One region of the Aeromonas aquatilis genome, then DNA from elsewhere that is predicted to be linked to it. Evidence: riboswitches for the same ligand, from Rfam matches in the RefSeq annotation. Region 1 holds a riboswitch; the other holds the start of a gene.
The links. A riboswitch is a leader RNA that binds a small molecule or an ion and turns the genes downstream of it on or off. The one in region 1 is predicted to bind lysine.
Positions count from the first base shown of each region.

Region 2: it holds a riboswitch for lysine, as region 1 does, so the genes downstream of both, lysC (lysine-sensitive aspartokinase 3) here and ACW5W8_RS15260 (Na+/H+ antiporter NhaC family protein) in region 1, are expected to answer to the same signal.

Region 1 covers NZ_JBSTYP010000037.1:20,558-28,927, reverse strand. Annotated here, with positions in the region: gene ACW5W8_RS15310 (LapA family protein) at 1-84, shown strand, start outside; gene lapB (lipopolysaccharide assembly protein LapB) at 94-1,260, shown strand; gene pyrF (orotidine-5'-phosphate decarboxylase) at 1,279-1,980, shown strand; gene rrtA (rhombosortase) at 1,955-2,548, opposite strand; gene ACW5W8_RS15290 (tRNA-uridine aminocarboxypropyltransferase) at 2,547-3,170, shown strand; gene queC (7-cyano-7-deazaguanine synthase QueC) at 3,191-3,898, shown strand; gene queE (7-carboxy-7-deazaguanine synthase QueE) at 3,960-4,631, shown strand; gene ACW5W8_RS15275 (DUF3820 family protein) at 4,633-4,863, shown strand; gene ACW5W8_RS15270 (cob(I)yrinic acid a,c-diamide adenosyltransferase) at 4,860-5,435, shown strand; gene ACW5W8_RS15265 (H-NS family histone-like protein) at 5,505-5,909, opposite strand; lysine riboswitch at 6,213-6,384, shown strand; gene ACW5W8_RS15260 (Na+/H+ antiporter NhaC family protein) at 6,473-8,053, shown strand; gene ACW5W8_RS15255 (thymidine kinase) at 8,145-8,370, shown strand, end outside.
Region 2 covers NZ_JBSTYP010000035.1:6,600-14,969, forward strand. Annotated here, with positions in the region: gene ACW5W8_RS14705 (S66 family peptidase) at 182-1,198, shown strand; gene ACW5W8_RS14710 (LTA synthase family protein) at 1,263-3,518, opposite strand; gene ACW5W8_RS14715 (hypothetical protein) at 3,774-4,859, shown strand; gene lysC (lysine-sensitive aspartokinase 3) at 4,992-6,344, opposite strand; lysine riboswitch at 6,435-6,658, opposite strand; gene argA (amino-acid N-acetyltransferase) at 6,766-8,094, opposite strand; gene msrA (peptide-methionine (S)-S-oxide reductase MsrA) at 8,363-8,370, shown strand, end outside.

The DNA of each region.
Region 1 (8,370 bases):
AAAATGCAAAACCGTACCCTCAACCGCACCATGCGTCGTCAATCCCGCGAGTTGGAGCTGGCCCGGTCACCGGGTAAGGAATAATGTTCCTCAATGCTTGAACTGCTTTTCCTGCTGTTGCCCATCGCCGCCGGTTATGGTTGGTACATGGGTCGCAGGAGTGTTCGCCAGGACACCCAAAAACAGAGTAACCAGTTTTCCCGCCAGTATGTGGCGGGCCTCAACTATTTGCTGTCCGATGAATCCGACAAGGCGGTGGATCTCTTTATCCAGCTGCTTGAGGTGGACAGTGAAACCATCGAAACACACCTCTCCCTCGGCAACCTGTTTCGCCAGCGTGGGGAGGTCGATCGTGCCATCAAGATCCACCAGAACCTGGTAACCCGCCAACTGACCCGGGAGCAGCGACAACTTGCCCTGCAGGAGCTTGCGCGCGACTTTCTTGCTGCCGGTCTGCTGGACCGGGCGGAAGCGCTCTGGAATGAGCTGTGTGACGACAGCGACTATGAAGAGACGGCGCTGGCACAGCTGTTGATCATCCATCAGCAGTTGCGGGATTGGGATAAGGCCATCGATGTGGCGGTGCGTCTGCAAAAATTCCAGGGCAAGAAGCTGGCCGACCCCATCTCCCATTTCTATTGCGAGCAAGCTGAAATCGCGCTGCGTGAGGGCAATAAAGGGGAGGGGCTGGCCAAGCTCAAACGGGCGCTCGGTATCAATCCGGCCTGTGCCCGGGCCAGTTTGCGCCTCGCTGAGCTCGCCATGGCAGATGGAGAGTATGAGCAGGCCAGCAAGGAGTTGCTGCGGGTGTTCGAGCAGGATATCGACTTTGCCTCCGAGGCGATGCCCAAATTGCTCGAGTGCTATCAGCAGTTGGGCCGCACGCCCGCATTGATCCCGCTGCTTGAGAAGGCAGTGGAAGATCACGCCGGCGTCAGCGTGACCCTGGCCCTTGCCAAGCTGGTTGAAGAGCGTGATGGCCTGAGCCATGCCCGTTCGCTGGTGCTGCGTCAGCTGCGTCGTCATCCATCGATGAAAGGTTTTTACCAGCTGGTGGGTTTTCAGCTGGCCAGTGCGGAGGAGGGGCCTGCCAAGGAGAGTCTCGAACTGCTGCAACAGCTGGTTGGCGAGCAGATCAAAATCAAGTCAACCCACAAGTGTCGGCAGTGCGGCTTTGCCACTCACTCGCTGTTCTGGCAGTGCCCGTCTTGTCGCCAGTGGGGTTCCATCAAACCGATCCGTGGTCTGGACGGTGAATAACAAGCAATAGGATGTGAGATGCAAGATCCCAAAGTACTGGTAGCGCTGGATTATCAGCACGAGGCAGATGCCTTAGTGTTCGTTGAACGTATCTCTCCGGCCCAGTGCCGTCTCAAGGTAGGCAAGGAGATGTTTACCTTGTTTGGCCCGCAGTTTGTACGCCAGCTGGTGGCCAAGGGATTCGATGTCTTTCTGGATCTGAAATTTCACGATATTCCCAATACCGTTGCCAAAGCCGTGGCAGCCAGTGCCGAGCTCGGTGTCTGGATGGTCAACGTGCATGCCAGTGGTGGTGAGCGGATGATGCGTGCCGCCAAAGAGGCGCTGCTGCCTTATGGCGACAAGGCGCCATTGTTGATCGGGGTGACCGTGCTGACCAGCATGGAGCAGTCCGACATGATCCCTCTTGGTCTGGATGTGAGCCCTGCCGAGCAGGTGATCCGGCTGGCTACCTTAACCAAGGCATCCGGCTTGGATGGGGTTGTCTGCTCTGCCAACGAGGCCCATGAGTTGAAAGCCTTGCTGGGCGAAGATTTCAAGCTGGTGACCCCGGGTATTCGCCCGACCGGTTCAGCGGCCGGGGATCAGCGCCGGGTGATGACACCCAAAGCGGCGGTCGAGGCGGGTTCCGATTATCTGGTTATCGGTCGCCCCATTACGCAGGCTGCCGATCCGGCCGCCATGCTGGCCAGCATCAATGCCGAGCTGGCTGGTGCGTAACAGGCTCACTCAGTGATACACGGTGCAGGCCGAGCAACAGGCCTGCACCAGCTCCGATAAGATGAGACTCGATATGTATCCTGGCATTGATCAGGGTGGCGATCGGGCTCTCTCCTGCGTTGTAGAAGTCCATCGCCAGCTTGAGCCCCATCCCCGCTAGCAGTAGCCAGCCCGATGTGCGGCGTCCGTGGCGAATATCCTGCATTGCCCCCCAGACAAACAGACCATGCAGCGAGCCGGATAGCCCCATGTACCACTGGGTCTGCGGGCACCACCACCAGATCCCCAAGCCCACTGCCAACCAGAGCAGCAACATCAGCAGCGGCAGGCGAGCCCCACCCAGATAGTCGCGAAACAGGCTATAGAGGATGGCGAGGCCGCCCAGATTGAGCTGCAGGTGCCACAGATTGGTATGAGCCAGATTGCCTGTTATGATCCGCCACCCTTCGCCCCCAGCGATCAAGGGCCGATCGAAGGAGAGCTGAAGATTGGGAACGGTAAAGAAGAGTAGCAAGCTGGTGAGAGAGAGCGTGATAACCCAGAGCAATCCAGATTTGTCTGACAACATGAAACAGTCCAACGACAAGAACAGTCGATACTGTACACGTTGCACCCGAGCCCTCAAAGCCTGCTTGTGCGATTATATTGTGCCGGTTGACAATCATACGCCCCTCTACATCTTGCAGCACCCCAACGAGATGGCACATCCCAAGGGGACTGCGGCGCTGCTGGCGGCCTCTTTGCAACAGTGCGAGATCCATGTGGGGGAGGACTTTTCCCGCGATGAGTGGCTCAATGGGTTGCTCGCAGACCCTTCCCGTCGCAGCTATCTACTCTGGCCGGATGAGGATGCCATTTCGCTGACCGATCTTCGCCAACAGTGGGAGAGTGAATCCTCTGGCTCCGCATCCGTCGCTTTTATCTTGTTAGACGGCACCTGGCGCAAAGCCTATCGCATGTTGCAGAGCAACCCGGCACTGGTCCGTTTGCCCCGTATCGGCATTGGTGCCATTGCCGGTCAATATGCCATTCGCAAGAAACCCTTTCCCGATGCCCTCTCTACCATAGAGGCGGGCTATCACCTCTTGTCCCGGTGGGAGGGGAGGCCGGAGCGCTATGCGCCCTTGCTGACCCTGTTCAATCGGTTGAATACCCAGTGGCAGGACTTTGCCGAAGGCCGCCGCGCGTGACAATTCAAGGAGTTATCAAGATGAAAAAAGCAGTCGTGGTTTTCAGCGGCGGTCAGGACAGCACTACTTGTCTGGTGCAGGCATTGGCCCAGTATGATGAAGTGCACGCCATCACCTTCGACTATGGCCAGCGCCATCGGGAAGAGATCGACACCGCGCGCCGTCTGGGCAGTGCACTGGGGATTGCCGCCCACAAGGTGATGGATGTGACGCTGCTCAATGAGCTGGCGGTCTCTGCCCTGACCCGTGACGACATTCCTGTCAGTTGCGAGCTGCAGGATAACGGGCTGCCCAACACCTTCGTGCCGGGCCGCAATATTCTGTTCCTGACCCTGGCCTCCATCTATGCCTATCAGGTGGGCGCCGAAGCGGTGATCACCGGTGTGTGCGAGACCGACTTCTCCGGCTATCCCGATTGCCGTGACGAGTTCGTCAAGGCCCTCAATCAGGCGGTGTCGCTGGGGCTGGATCGCGGCATCCGTTTTGAAACTCCCCTGATGTGGCTCGACAAGGCCGAGACCTGGGCACTAGCGGATCACTATGGTCACCTCGACACGGTGCGCCAGCAGACCCTGACCTGCTACAACGGCATTGCCGGTGACGGTTGCGGCACGTGTCCTGCGTGTGAACTGCGCCGTCGCGGTCTGAACAACTATCTGGCCGACAAGTCGGGCATCATGGCCAGACTGTTTGAGAAAACCGGGCTGGGCGAGAAAAGCGCAGAGTGAGCCTGCGTCTTGCCGTGGCTTGGGGTATAATCCGCGACTTTTGCAACAAGCCGTGATCGAGATGCACTACCCAATCAACGAGATTTTCCAGACCATCCAGGGGGAGGGCATCTTTACCGGCCTGCCCGCCATCTTTGTTCGCCTGCAGGGTTGCCCGGTGGGCTGCCCCTGGTGCGATACCCGTCATACCTGGGTTGTTGATCCGGCTCGTGAAGTGGGCAAGGCGGCGGTGCTGGATCGCTCCAACGAATCCGATTGCTGGAGCCAACTCAGCACCGCGCAGATTATCAAGAGCTTTACCGATCTGGGTTATCAGGCGCGCCATGTGGTGATCACCGGTGGGGAACCCTGCCTCTACGATCTGCACGAACTCTCGTCAGCCCTGCTGGCGGCGGGTTATCGGGTGCAGATTGAAACCAGTGGCACCAGCGAGATCAAGACTCATGAGCAGACCTGGGTAACAGTCTCCCCCAAGATCGGTATGAAAGGGGGGCTGCCTGTGCTGGTCTCGGCGCTGGAGCGTGCCAACGAGATCAAGCATCCGGTGGCCACCGAGCACCATATTGAAGAGCTGGATGCGCTGCTCGCTACCGCTACCCTGCGCCCGGACGTGGTCATTGCCTTGCAGCCGATCAGCCAGAAACCACGGGCCACCCAATTGGCGATGGATACCTGTATCGCGCGTAACTGGCGACTCTCAATCCAGACTCATAAATATCTGGATATCGATTAATATGGATTGGCTATCCGACGAACAGGTACTGCTGACCCTGACTAACAAGATGCCTTACGGTAAATATCAGGGGCGGCGTATCATCGATATTCCCGAGCCCTATCTGGTGTGGATGGCGCGCAGCGGTTTTCCGGCGGGTAAATTGGGCCAGACGCTGGCGTTGGCTTACGAAATCAAACTCAATGGACTCGAGTCCATGATTATTCCCATTATTAACAGGATGTCGGTATGAGAATATATACGAGGCAGGGCGACAAGGGCATGACCCGGCTGGCCGATGGTATCCAGTTGCCCAAGGATCATTTGCGGGTCGAGACCTACGGTTATATCGATGAGCTCAACTCCCATATTGGCTTGCTGATTTGTGACGTCCTGTCGCAAGAGCTCTACTTATTGGCTGATTTACAGCTGTTGCAACAGGAGTTGTTTGATCTGGGAGGCGAGTTGGCATTCTCCAGCGGCGCCCAGAATGAATCAATTTGGCAAGTTAATGCCGCCTGGACCACTCGCCTTGAACAGCAGATAGATCGTTATAGTGAGCCATTGCCGCCGCTGCGCCAATTTATATTGCCCGGTGGTTCCCGTGCCGCGGCGCAAGCACATGTGGTGCGTACTCTGGTGCGTCATTGCGAGCGCTTGCTGCTGACATTGAGCCGGGAAGAGCGGGTCAATCCCGAGGTGCTGCCCTATCTGAACCGGATGAGTGACTGGTTCTTTACCGTTGCCCGCTATCTCATCTGCGTGGCAGGGGATCGTGAAGTGCTGTGGGTCAAGGCAGCAGATCGCCCGCAATCGGCTATCTGATATGTCACATTTAAGCGGCAATAAAAAACCTCGCCTTGGCGAGGTTTTTTATTAGCAACGAGATTGAGATCAGATAGCAAAGTCTTCCAGTGATTTGCCTGCTGCCACTGCGCTGGCAATAGCCGAAGGCATACGGCCCTGGCCGGTCCAGGTTTTCTCTACGCCATTATCCTGATAGCGATATTTGGCAGGCCGTGGCGCCCGCTTGGCTTTTTCTGATTTGCCGGGGTTGGTAGCGACAGCGCTTACCAATTCTGCCGGGTCAATACCGGCGGCTTTCAGCATTTCGCTATATTCGTTAATTTTCCGCAGATGCTCTTCACGGGCCTGACGCTCGGCAGCTTCATCCTGCTGACGTTCGGCAACGATAGAAGAGAATTTTTCCAGTGCCTCTTCCAGTTGTTCCAGAGGAAGTTCGCGGCAGGTCGCACGCAGACTGCGGATATTAAGCAGTACCTTTAAAAATTCATTCATAGGAGTTACCACGTCGAGTCAGAGAAAAATATTATGTTCCCGCTGATTCTTGCGTGGCGATTTAGATAAGTCAAGCTGTGTTAAATATTATATCCGTGGAGATCATCAATACAGATATTTAATATGGCCAGCAATAGGGCTTGGTAATTGGACGCCAATGAAGCCGCAGTAGGTGAAAATAGCGTCAAAGCTGGCGTTATTGCATCATTTGACTACCATTTTTCGACCTTGATATGTTTATCGTGACTATTTAATCAAAAAACTTGCTATAAGCTGCCATCTCGATAAAATGTCTGGCGAATACCTTTAAGTAGAGGCGCGCTGCCTATGAGTATTTGTGCGGAGGGTGATGCCTGTGATGCACAAGGAAAGGAGTCAGCGCCGAAGTGGCCAGGCCATCATACCGGGCTGCTGGTTCTGCATCTAATAGGTGCAGGACTGCCATAGTCATCCACTATGGAGCGCTACCTGAAGGGGCTGAGGAGTATGACCTCCCCATAGGTTTTGTTTCTTTAGATCCTCTCGGTAGATCTCCACCTGTAATCTTTAGGTGCAAAGAGATCATGGACATTAGTCATTTCGCCGACTCCGGTTGGTCTGTTCTTCCCCCCCTGTTAGCTGTCGCGTTGGCGATCCTGACCCGCCGCGTACTGTTGTCCCTTGGTGTGGGCATAGTCACCGGCAGTCTGCTGCTCAATCAGTTTTCGCCCCTCGAATCCCTGCATTACATGTTGAATACCGTGCTCAAGATCTTCTGGGTCGATGGCGCGCTCAATCGTGACAACGTCAACATGATCCTGTTTATGCTGCTGCTGGGTGGCCTCATCAGCCTGATGAGCGTCTCCGGGGCGACCCGTGCCTTTGCCGAGTGGGCCGAGCGTCGTGCCAAGACCCGCAAGGGCGCCAAAGCTCTGACTGGCATGATGGTGTTTGCCTTCTTTATCGATGACTTCTTCCACAGCCTGTCGGTGGGGGCCATCTGCCGTCCGGTCACCGACCGCTTCCAGATCTCCCGTGCCAAACTGGCCTATCTGCTGGACTCCACCGCGGCGCCGGTCTGCGTGCTGATGCCAATCTCTTCCTGGGGCGCCTATATCATCGCTCTGGTTGGCGGCATCATGGCGGCCCACGGTCTGACCGAACAGAGCCCCATCGCGGCGTTTGTCGAGATGATCCCGATGAACCTCTACGCCGTCTTTACCCTCATCATGGTGCTGGTGGTGATCGCCTGTCAGCTGGATATCGGCCCGATGCGTCAACACGAAGCGTGGGCGCTGGAAGGCAAGCTGTGGGATGAGTCCAAGGGCCGCCCCATCGGTCTGGATATGGAGAGCCCGGAAGAGAGCAACGGCGGCATGATCGATATGGTACTGCCGATCCTGACCCTGACCGCCGCCACCATCTATTTCATGATTGATTCCGGTGCTGCGGTGCTGAGCGAGAAAGGGCTGCCATTCAGCGTGCTCGGCTCGTTCGAAAATACCAACGTCGGCTCTTCGCTGGTCTACGGTGCCCTGTGCAGTCTGGTGGTCTCCATCGGTCTGGCGATGCGCCTGAAGCTGGGTGCCAAGAACTGGATCAAGGCCGCTCCGCAAGGCGTCATGGCCATGCTGCCAGCCATCAACATCCTGCTGTTTGCCTGGACTATCGGTGCCGTGGTGCGCGACGTTGAGACCGGCAAGTATCTGGCTTCGCTGGCTAACGGTAACCTGCCTATTGAAGTGCTGCCCGCCGTGGTCTTTATCCTCTCCTGTGCCATGGCGTTTGCTACCGGCACCAGTTGGGGTACCTTCGGCATCATGCTGCCGCTGGCCGGTGACATGGCCGCCGCCAGCGACATCAGCCTGATGCTGCCGATGCTGGCTGCGGTACTGGCTGGCTCGGTGTTCGGGGATCACAGCTCACCCATCTCCAGCACCAGCATCCTCTCTGCCACCGGTGCCGGCTGCCATCACATCGATCACGTGATGACCCAGCTGCCCTATGCGCTGGCCATTGCCTTCGGTGCGGCCATCGGTTACCTGGCAATGGGCTTGATGCACTCCAGCCTGGCCGGTTTCAGCGTCAGCGCCCTCTGGTTTGTGCTCTTTACCAGCTATCACCTGAAAAAGGCCAAAGCGCGGCCAGAGCTGGCCACCGCGTAACATTTATAGAGCAAGGGGCCCGCGGGCCCCTTGGTTTTGTCAGGGGCTTTGGTTAGCATGCGCCCCATAAATTCAGTTTCGGAACAGTATCATGGCTTCACTGCACTACAAATTTGCCACCATGAATTCAGGCAAATCCACCCAGCTCATTCAGGCGCACTTCAACTATCTGGAGCGGGGCATGCATCCTCTGGCGATGACGCCAGCCATCGATGACCGTTTCGGGGTCGGGGTGATCAGTGCCCGGGTTGGCCTTGAACTGAAGGTGGACGTGTTTAGCGATAGCTGTGATCTGTTTGAAATGGTGAAAGCGCGCC
Region 2 (8,370 bases), on a different contig from region 1:
CGGGGTTGGCCATCGCAATGAGGTCATTCTAGGAAGGGGATGATGTTTAGAATATCTGTTAATAATGAATCAAGTGTTTTGTATTTCTAAACGATGGTAATAAACCCGTTGTGATAAAAGGGGTTGTGTAGGAGTCTCAACGACTCTGTGATGGCTGGATATTGGCAAGGATGAGTGTGTCATGACGTTATTGGTTCCCCCGCTGCTTAAACGTGGTGATACCATCGCTTTTTTCTCTCCCTCCAGCGCGGCGACCGCCTGGGCCCCCAACCGTGTTGCCCGCGCCAGAGCCTTTCTTGAGGGGCAGGGCTTTAGGCTCAAGGCGGGCAGCCTCACCGGCCAGCAGGATCACTGGCGATCCGGCTCCATCGCCGCGCGGGCCGAGGAGCTCAACGCCCTTATTCGCGACCCCGAAGTGCGCTGCATCATGTCGGTGATTGGCGGCAACAACTCCAATTCCCTGCTGCCCTACCTCGATTTTGAGGCGCTCAAGCGCGATCCCAAGATCATCGTCGGCTACTCAGACGTGACGGCGCTGCTGCTCGGCATCCATGCCCAAACTGGCCTGGTTACCTTTTATGGCCCGGCGCTGGTGGCCTCCTTTGGCGAGTTGCCGCCGCTGGTGGACGAGACGCTGGCCAGCTTTTTACAGATTGTGCTGGCCGACGAGGCTGGCGTCCTCCGCACGTTGCCCACCCCCGTGCACTGGAGCGATGAACGGCTCGATTGGGAGAATCAGACCCGGGCCAAGCAGTGCCAGCCCAATCGGCTGATCTCGGTGGGCTCTGGCCGGGTGCAGGGGCGACTGATCGGCGGCAACCTCAACACCATGGCGGGGATCTGGGGCTCCCCCTATATGCCGGCCATCGAGCACGGCGACATTCTGCTGCTGGAGGACAGCCTGAAATCTGCCGAGACGGTGGAGCGATCCTTTGCCCACCTCAAGTTGTGCGGGGTGTTTGAGCGGATTGGCGCGCTTATCCTCGGCAAGCACGAGTTGTTCAACGATCAGGGTAGCGGCAAGCGCCCCCTCGATATCCTGCTGGAGATGGTGGGGGTGCCAACTTTTCCCATTCTGGCGGAGTTTGACTGCGCCCATACCCACCCCATGCTGACGTTGCCGCTGGGCATCGAGGCGGAGCTCGATCTCGACCGCCAGCAGCTCACCTTGCTGGAGCCCTGGTGGCGAGCAGAATGAGGGCGAAATGCATGTCCAGCAACAAGGCCGCGGATGCGGCCTTGTCTGTTTTTGTGGGGAGGGATCAGGGCAGGGCATCGGGTCGGAAGCTGGCGCGGATCTGCGGCACCAGGCTTGATGGGTCGAATCCTTTCTCCTCGCCTAGCACCGGATGGAGCAGGGGCTTCTCTTCGATGGGGGTGATATCCCCCGCCAGCAGTTGGCGGGTGGCCTGACCCATCTGGTAGAGCTGGCGCACCGGCGCAAACTGGGTCGCCAGATTGAGGGGGTCATCGGCGCGGGTGAAGGCCATCATGGGGATCTGGTAGGTGGCATCGCGGGCCGGCTGGTCACCGTGAATGCCCTTGCCGGCGGACATCAAAAACGGCTGGTGATCGCCAAAGGCCACCACCAGATAGCGCTTGTCCGACTGGTCGAGGGTCTTGAGCAGCCGCTCCAGCGAGGCCATGGCATCCACCACCCCGGTGTAATAGGTGTTTAGCAGCTGGGTGTCACTCTCGCTCTGGTTCGGACAGGCGCCGCTGCGTTCCTGTCTCTGATAGCGGGGGCCATCGAAGGGGCCGTGCCCCTGCATGGTGACCGCATAGGCAAACAGTGGTTTGTCATCTTGTTCGCTGCGCTTGAGCAGGTGGTCGATGAGTGCATCATCGGAGATATAGAGCCCCTTGTGCTCGAGGGTGGTGAAGCGGGTGTCGAACCAGCGCTCCTCATAGCCAAGCGCCGGGATTGCCTTGGCGCGGCCCCAAAATTTTTCCACATAGGGGTGGGCGAACAGGGTTTGATAGCCGCTCTGTCTGGCGCTCTGGGCCAGCCCCGGCACCTGCTGCGAGAGGTAATAGTAGGGCACCACCCCCTGCTTGAGCAAGCCCACCGGCAGGCCGGTGTTCATCTCGAACTCCGCCAGTACCGTCATGCCGCCGGTGGTGGGGGCGTGGATGGTTTTTTGCCACTGCTGCACGCTGGCGGGCAGGGCGAGGGTGGGGGCCGGGGCGCAGATCCGCCCCTTCCAGTCGAGCCAGAGCGACTCATATTGCAGCACGATCACCAGATCCCAGCGTGGCGCTATGCCCTGGGGCGGATGGCTCAGTTGCGGGGTCAGCTCGTTGATTTGCAAGGGGTAGCGAAACACGCTGCCGCTTTGCAGCATCTCGTCCACCAGATTGAACAGATAGAGGCCGGGGCCGGAGCGGATGATGTCCCTGTGGTAGTTGATCGCGCGATCCACGTAGCGAATATTGGCCCCCAGCAGCTTGTTGCCGGTCTGGGTGGCAAAGACGCACAGCGCAAAGAAGGCGATGGTGGCAGCGGCAGTGCGCAGCACCCAGCGTGACAGGGCAAAGCGCCAGCAGAGAAACAGTGCCAGCAACACGGTGAAGATGGGCAGGATGGGGTGCTGGTCGAGCAGGATCCGCAGCAGCGCCAGCAGGTTGCCGAAATCGTCCCCGCCGAGCGGCACGCCGTAGATGGCGATCTTCATAAAGTTGGCGAGCAGACCTATGCCTGACAGCGCGGTAAAGACCAGCCCCATATATAGGTTGAAGCCCGCCAGCGCGCAGAGGCTCCAGCCCAGCACCATGCTGCCCCAGGCGAGATAGTAGTGCTCCGGGCGAAAGCCTGACCAGAGCAGAAATTCCCCCAGCTTGAACACCACGAAGCCGTGCAGCAGCACGAAGGTGAGGTTGCCAAGCAGCAGGCTGCCGATGATCCGCCAGCGCAGGCTGCGGCGCAGCTTTGGCAGCACCGTCTTGAGCACGGCGGCGCTCAGGGCCAGCACCAGCGTCAGGCTCACCACCAGATAGGTGAGGTTGAAGCCCTGCTCCGGCAGGGTTTGCAGGATCTGGCTGAAGTCGCCGCTCTCGGGGCGATCTTTGAGCAGCAGACCGATGCGCAACTGATAGCGGCTATCAAGGGCATCGTCCGGGGCGCGCAGGGTGCTATTGAGATCCAGCGAGCAGCGGTTATTGCGGCACACCTGACGCTTATCCACCGCTTGACTGAGCTGGTCAATCCGCTCCCCCTTGTCGTTGAGCAGCTCTACCCGTACCTTGTCCCCCGCTTGCAATGGCCCTCGCAACTGCCACTGGCTGCGTACCACCAGATAGAGGCCGCGGCTGTCACTTTTATAGAGCAGGGCGTGGCGGGTGAGGGTGGCCAGTGGATTGTCGGCGGGGCCCAGCACCAGCGGCTGGGCACGACCCAGCCAGCTGCCGGGATTGATCAGCGGCAACAACAGGGTCAGCAGCAGCAATCCGCCCAGCAGGGCAAGCAGCCCAGAGGGCAGACTCAGGACGCGGGGGCGGCCTGAGGAGGGGCGATTCATATAAGCTCATCCTTTGAGCGAGTGAGGGAGAGATCGTTCATCCGCATAGAGTTTGACCCGATGGTGCGGGCCTTGTTCCGGGTTGTCAATTTAATGACCACTTAATGAATATTTGGTTACAACTCAACCTTGCAAATTGTGATCCCGATCGAGGGGCTGTACGGAATATGTGATGAAAGCGTCATCATGGGGGTTTGCCACTGGCTTGGGAGGGATCTGCTGTTTAGTCTCTCGATAGCGACTGGAGGTACATGTATGAATCCCAAAGTGATGGCACGTCAGGCCAGATTGCTGCGCATGCTGGAGAGCAAGGAAGAGATCCGGGTCGGACGCGAGCGAGACTGCCCGCTGCCGCTGGCCCAACTGGTCAAGCTGAAGGATAGCCATCCGGCTGTGGTCAAGGTCTATCGCCACGGTCTCACCGCCGAGGTGTTTCACCTCAAGGTGGAGGGGCATCACTGGTGCCTCAAGCGGCGCCGTCAGGATTCGCTGGTGGCCAACCTCGATGGCAAGACAGCCTTTCTGACCGAGCTGGAGCGGCGGCGCGAAATCGAGGCGCTGCGCGAGCTGCACCCAACCGTCCTCTCCCACGTGGTCTGCACCAGCTTTGGCTCGGCGCGGGCCGGGGTGCTGGTCTCCCCCTGGTTGCGGGGCGTACCGGTCCATCAGCTCAACGAACGTAATCTGGCCCAGATGCTGGAGGTGCAAGGTGAGCTGGCCCGCTGGGGCTGGTTTGACTGGGACCCGAGCCCGGGCAACCTGCTCGATGACGGCGAGCAGATCTGCGTGTTCGACTTTGGCTATATGTGGACCTTCGATCCCCGCTTTGAATACAACTCCAATGGTCTGGTCGACCCGCAGTTCCATGTGCCGGAGCGGTTGGAGACCCGTACCCTCTCCGGACTCTGGCTCGATGCGGCCGATCCTTTGCCGCAATTTCGCTACTGGCGCGAGCTTTGTCTGAAATGGGTGAAACGGGAGATCCACCACCTGATCCGCGAAGGAGCCAGCGCGCCCGTGCTGGCCCGCCTGCACGCCCTGCAAGGGGAGTGGAGCGCCGCGCTGGCGAGCGACGAGGCGCTGGTCGCCAACTGGTGGCGGGACATGTATCGCAGCCACCGGCTCGATGTGGCCGATGATCTGAGCGGCCAGAGCTGCGGCCCGCTCACCCTGCGTCGCCTCGACTGGTTGATGCAGGCGGTGACGGATCACTATCCGCTGCTGGTGGACAATCTCTCGCCCCAGGAGACTGAGCTGGGCCAGAGCGGGCTGCTGGCCCGCTTGCAGCAGCTGCGCCGCGAAGCCGTGGCCTGTCAGCTGCCTGCCACCAGCCTTGCCTGAACGCACCTGAACGTCGCTTAGCAGACGGTCTCTGCCAATAAACAGGGCGCCTTTTCCGGTTTGGAAATGGCGCCCTGTGCTATGCCGGCTATCGATCTTGCTCGGGTCAGCCCACGCTGGGCCAAGCCGTTGTCAGTCCAGCAACTCCTGATGGAGGCGGTTGACGATATTGCCCGCCTCGCTCTCCTTGACCAGGAAGCAGAGGTTGTGGGCGCTGGCGCCGTAGCAGATCATCCGGATGTTGTGCTCGCGCAGGGCGTCAAAGACCTGACTGCCCACCCCGTTCACTTCGCTCATCCGGTTGCCGATGAGCGCCACCAGTGCCAGACCGGTTTCCACCTCCACCTTGCAGAGCTGGCCCAGCTCGGCCAGTACCTTGTCGCTCAGGATCGGCTCGCCGTTGCTTTGGCTGCCGGTGTGATCCAGCGTCAATGACACGCTCACTTCCGACGTGGTGATGAGGTCTACCGAGATGCGGTGACGGGCCAGAATGCCGAACACTTCGGCCAGAAAACCGTAGGCGTGGAACATGTTGAGGCTGTGCAGGGTCACCAGCACCTGCTGGCGGCGCAGGGCGACGGCGCGAAACAGCGGGCTTGAATCTGTGCTGGCGCGGATCCAGGTACCACCGGCGGCGGGGTCCTTGGCGGAGCCGACAAACACCGGAATATTCTGGCGCACCGCCGGTTGCAGGGTGGCGGGGTGCAGCACCTTGGCGCCAAAGGTGGCCATCTCGGCCGCTTCGACAAAGCTGATTTCAGGAATGGGGCGGGCGCGGGTGACGAGGCGCGGATCCGTGGTGTAGATGCCGGGCACATCGGTCCAGATCTCGATACTGGTGGCATCGAGTGCTTCGGCGAGCAGGGCTGCGCTGTAGTCAGAGCCGCCGCGCCCCAGCGTGGTGGTGCGGCCATCGCCATCGGCACCGATAAAGCCCTGGGTGATGATGAGGCTGTCGCCAAGCTGTGGGCCCAGCGTCTGCTGGCAGAGAGTGCGGGTGGTGGCCAGATCGACGGTGGCCTTGCCAAAGCGGCTGTCGGTGCGCATCAGCTGGCGCACATCCTGCCAGTGGGCCTTGACGCCGCGCTGGCGCAGCAGCTCGGTAAAGAGGCGGGTAGACATCAGCTCGCCGCAGGCGATGAGGCGATCGGCCAGCTCCGCATCGGTATGCTGGTGGGCTTGCTGGGCCATGAGGCGAATTTCGTCCAGCTGGCCATGAATGAGGGTGCTCACATCATCGGGGTTGCCGAGATCTGCCAGAATGGCCTGCTGGATCCCGGCCAGTTTGGCTAGCTGCTCGTCGCGGCCCACTTCGTCCAGCTCCCCTTGTGCCAGGGCGACCAGCAGGTTGGTGACACCGGCGCTGGCACTCAGTACCACCACCCGGGTGGCAGGATTGGCCAGCACGATGTCTGCGCAGTTATTCATGGCCGGGAAGTTGGCGACACTGGTTCCGCCAAACTTGGCGACATTGATCGGGCTCATTGCTTACTCCTGTCTTATTTTAAGATTCCGGTTCCATCGGGCAAAAAAGAGAGGAGGAGGCTGAAAATGGCAGGAATGAACGAAGCTATCCCGGCCAGAAGCACTCCACCTGCAGAGCCCATCCCGTACCGCCCCTGACAGAGCGCGGTGGGGGATGATCACTACCGATGACAACCCGGGGGATTCAGCCCCCGCAGCCGACGTTGAGGTTACCAGTCTCCTCACTCGTCTCGGCGCTGCTCCCCCTGACCCAAGTTCACCGGACGCTGGTGTCCTCCCTTGGGCTGCCTGGGCAGCGCTCCTCTTCTGGCTCCACCAGGGCGGTGGAGTGCATTTAGAAATACCCTGCGTTGGATTGCACTGTCAATCGAGTTTGTGAAAAAGTTCAAATTGTCGGCTAACTCAACGCAGAATCAATGGCTTAGGCAATGGTCTTTGACAAAACCTTGGAACGGCGCTGCCAGTTGTAGAGACGCTGGCGCGCCACCGGCAGATCTTCCACTTTCAGCGGATCGAAGCCCCGCTCCCGGAACCAGTGGATGGAGCGGGTGGTGAGCACGAACAGGCGGCGAATGCCAAGCCGCTTGGCCCGCTCGGCCACCTTGGCCACCAGCTGATCCCCCCGGTTGGAGTTGCGATAGTCGGGATGGATGGCGACGCAAGCCATCTCCGCCATCGCCTCTTCCATAAAGCAGTAGAGGGCCGCGCAGCCGATGATGAGGCCATCGCGCTCGATGATGGTGAACTTGTCGATCTCCATCTCCAGCTGCTCGCGGGAGCGGCGCACCAGAATGCCTTCCTCCTCCAGCGGGCGGATCAGATCCAGAATGCCGCCGATATCCTCGATGGTGGCGGCTCGGGCTTGCTCGGCGCTTTCCCGCACGATCTGGGTGCCGAGACCGTCGCGGCTGAACAACTCCTGCAGCATGGCGCCATCATCCTGATAGCTGACCAGATGGGAGCGGGGCACGCCGCCGCGGCAGGAGGCTATGGCCGCGCGCAGATAGCGGGCGGTGCCGGACATCTCTTCCCCCGCCTGCTCCAGCTCTACCAGCAGCTCTTCGGCCTGTTCGGGGAAGAGCTCGGAGATGGCCTCGCCGCGTCTGTCCATCACCCCCTGGGTGCTGCTAAAGCAGATGAGCTTGTCCGCCTTGAGATCGACCGCCACCCGGCGGGCCACCTCTTCGGAGCTCAGGTTAAAGCTCTCGCCGGTGACCGAGCAGCCGATGGGGGAGATCAGTACCAGACTCTTCTGATCGAGCTGGCGGGTGATCCCCTCCACATCGATGCGGCGCACCCGGCCGCTATGGCAAAAGTCGATGCCATCATCCACCCCCAGCGGCTGGGCAGTGACGAAGTTGCCGCTCACCACGCTGATCCGCGCCCCCTGCATGGGGGTGTTGGCGAGCCCCATGGAGAGCTGGGCGGTGATGTCATATTGCAGGCCGCCACACACCTGCTTGATGATGGTGAAACTCTCGTCATCGGTGACCCGGATCCGCTTGTGATACTGGGCCTCGATACCGGCGCGGGCCAGCGCCTCATCGTTTTGCGGACGTGAACCAAACACCAGCACCAGGCGTATGCCCAGTGTCTGCAGCAGAGCGATATCGCTGACGATATTGGCGAAGTTGGGGTGGCAGATGGCTTCTCCCCCCATCATCAGCACAAAGGTGGCACCCCGATGCACATTGACATAGGGGGTGGATTGCCGGAAGGCATTGACCAGACTGGGTTCGCGTTCACGCACTTGATATTTCTTCCATAAAAAAACAGCGATTGGCTCAATATATGAAAATTAATTCACAAATCAAGACTAAATATTGATTTTGGCCGTTTCTGGTCTACGAGGGGCGGCTTGGCCGTGCGGATTGGGAACAGGTGGCAGGAAGCGCAGATGGACGTTGGGGCGAGCGGGGAGGGGCCCGCCGGTTGATCCGGCGCGATAAACTGCTATCTTCGATGCTCCTTTTCGTCAGCTGTGTGATTTCACAGGGTTTTATACAAGGACAGAGTTCATGGAACA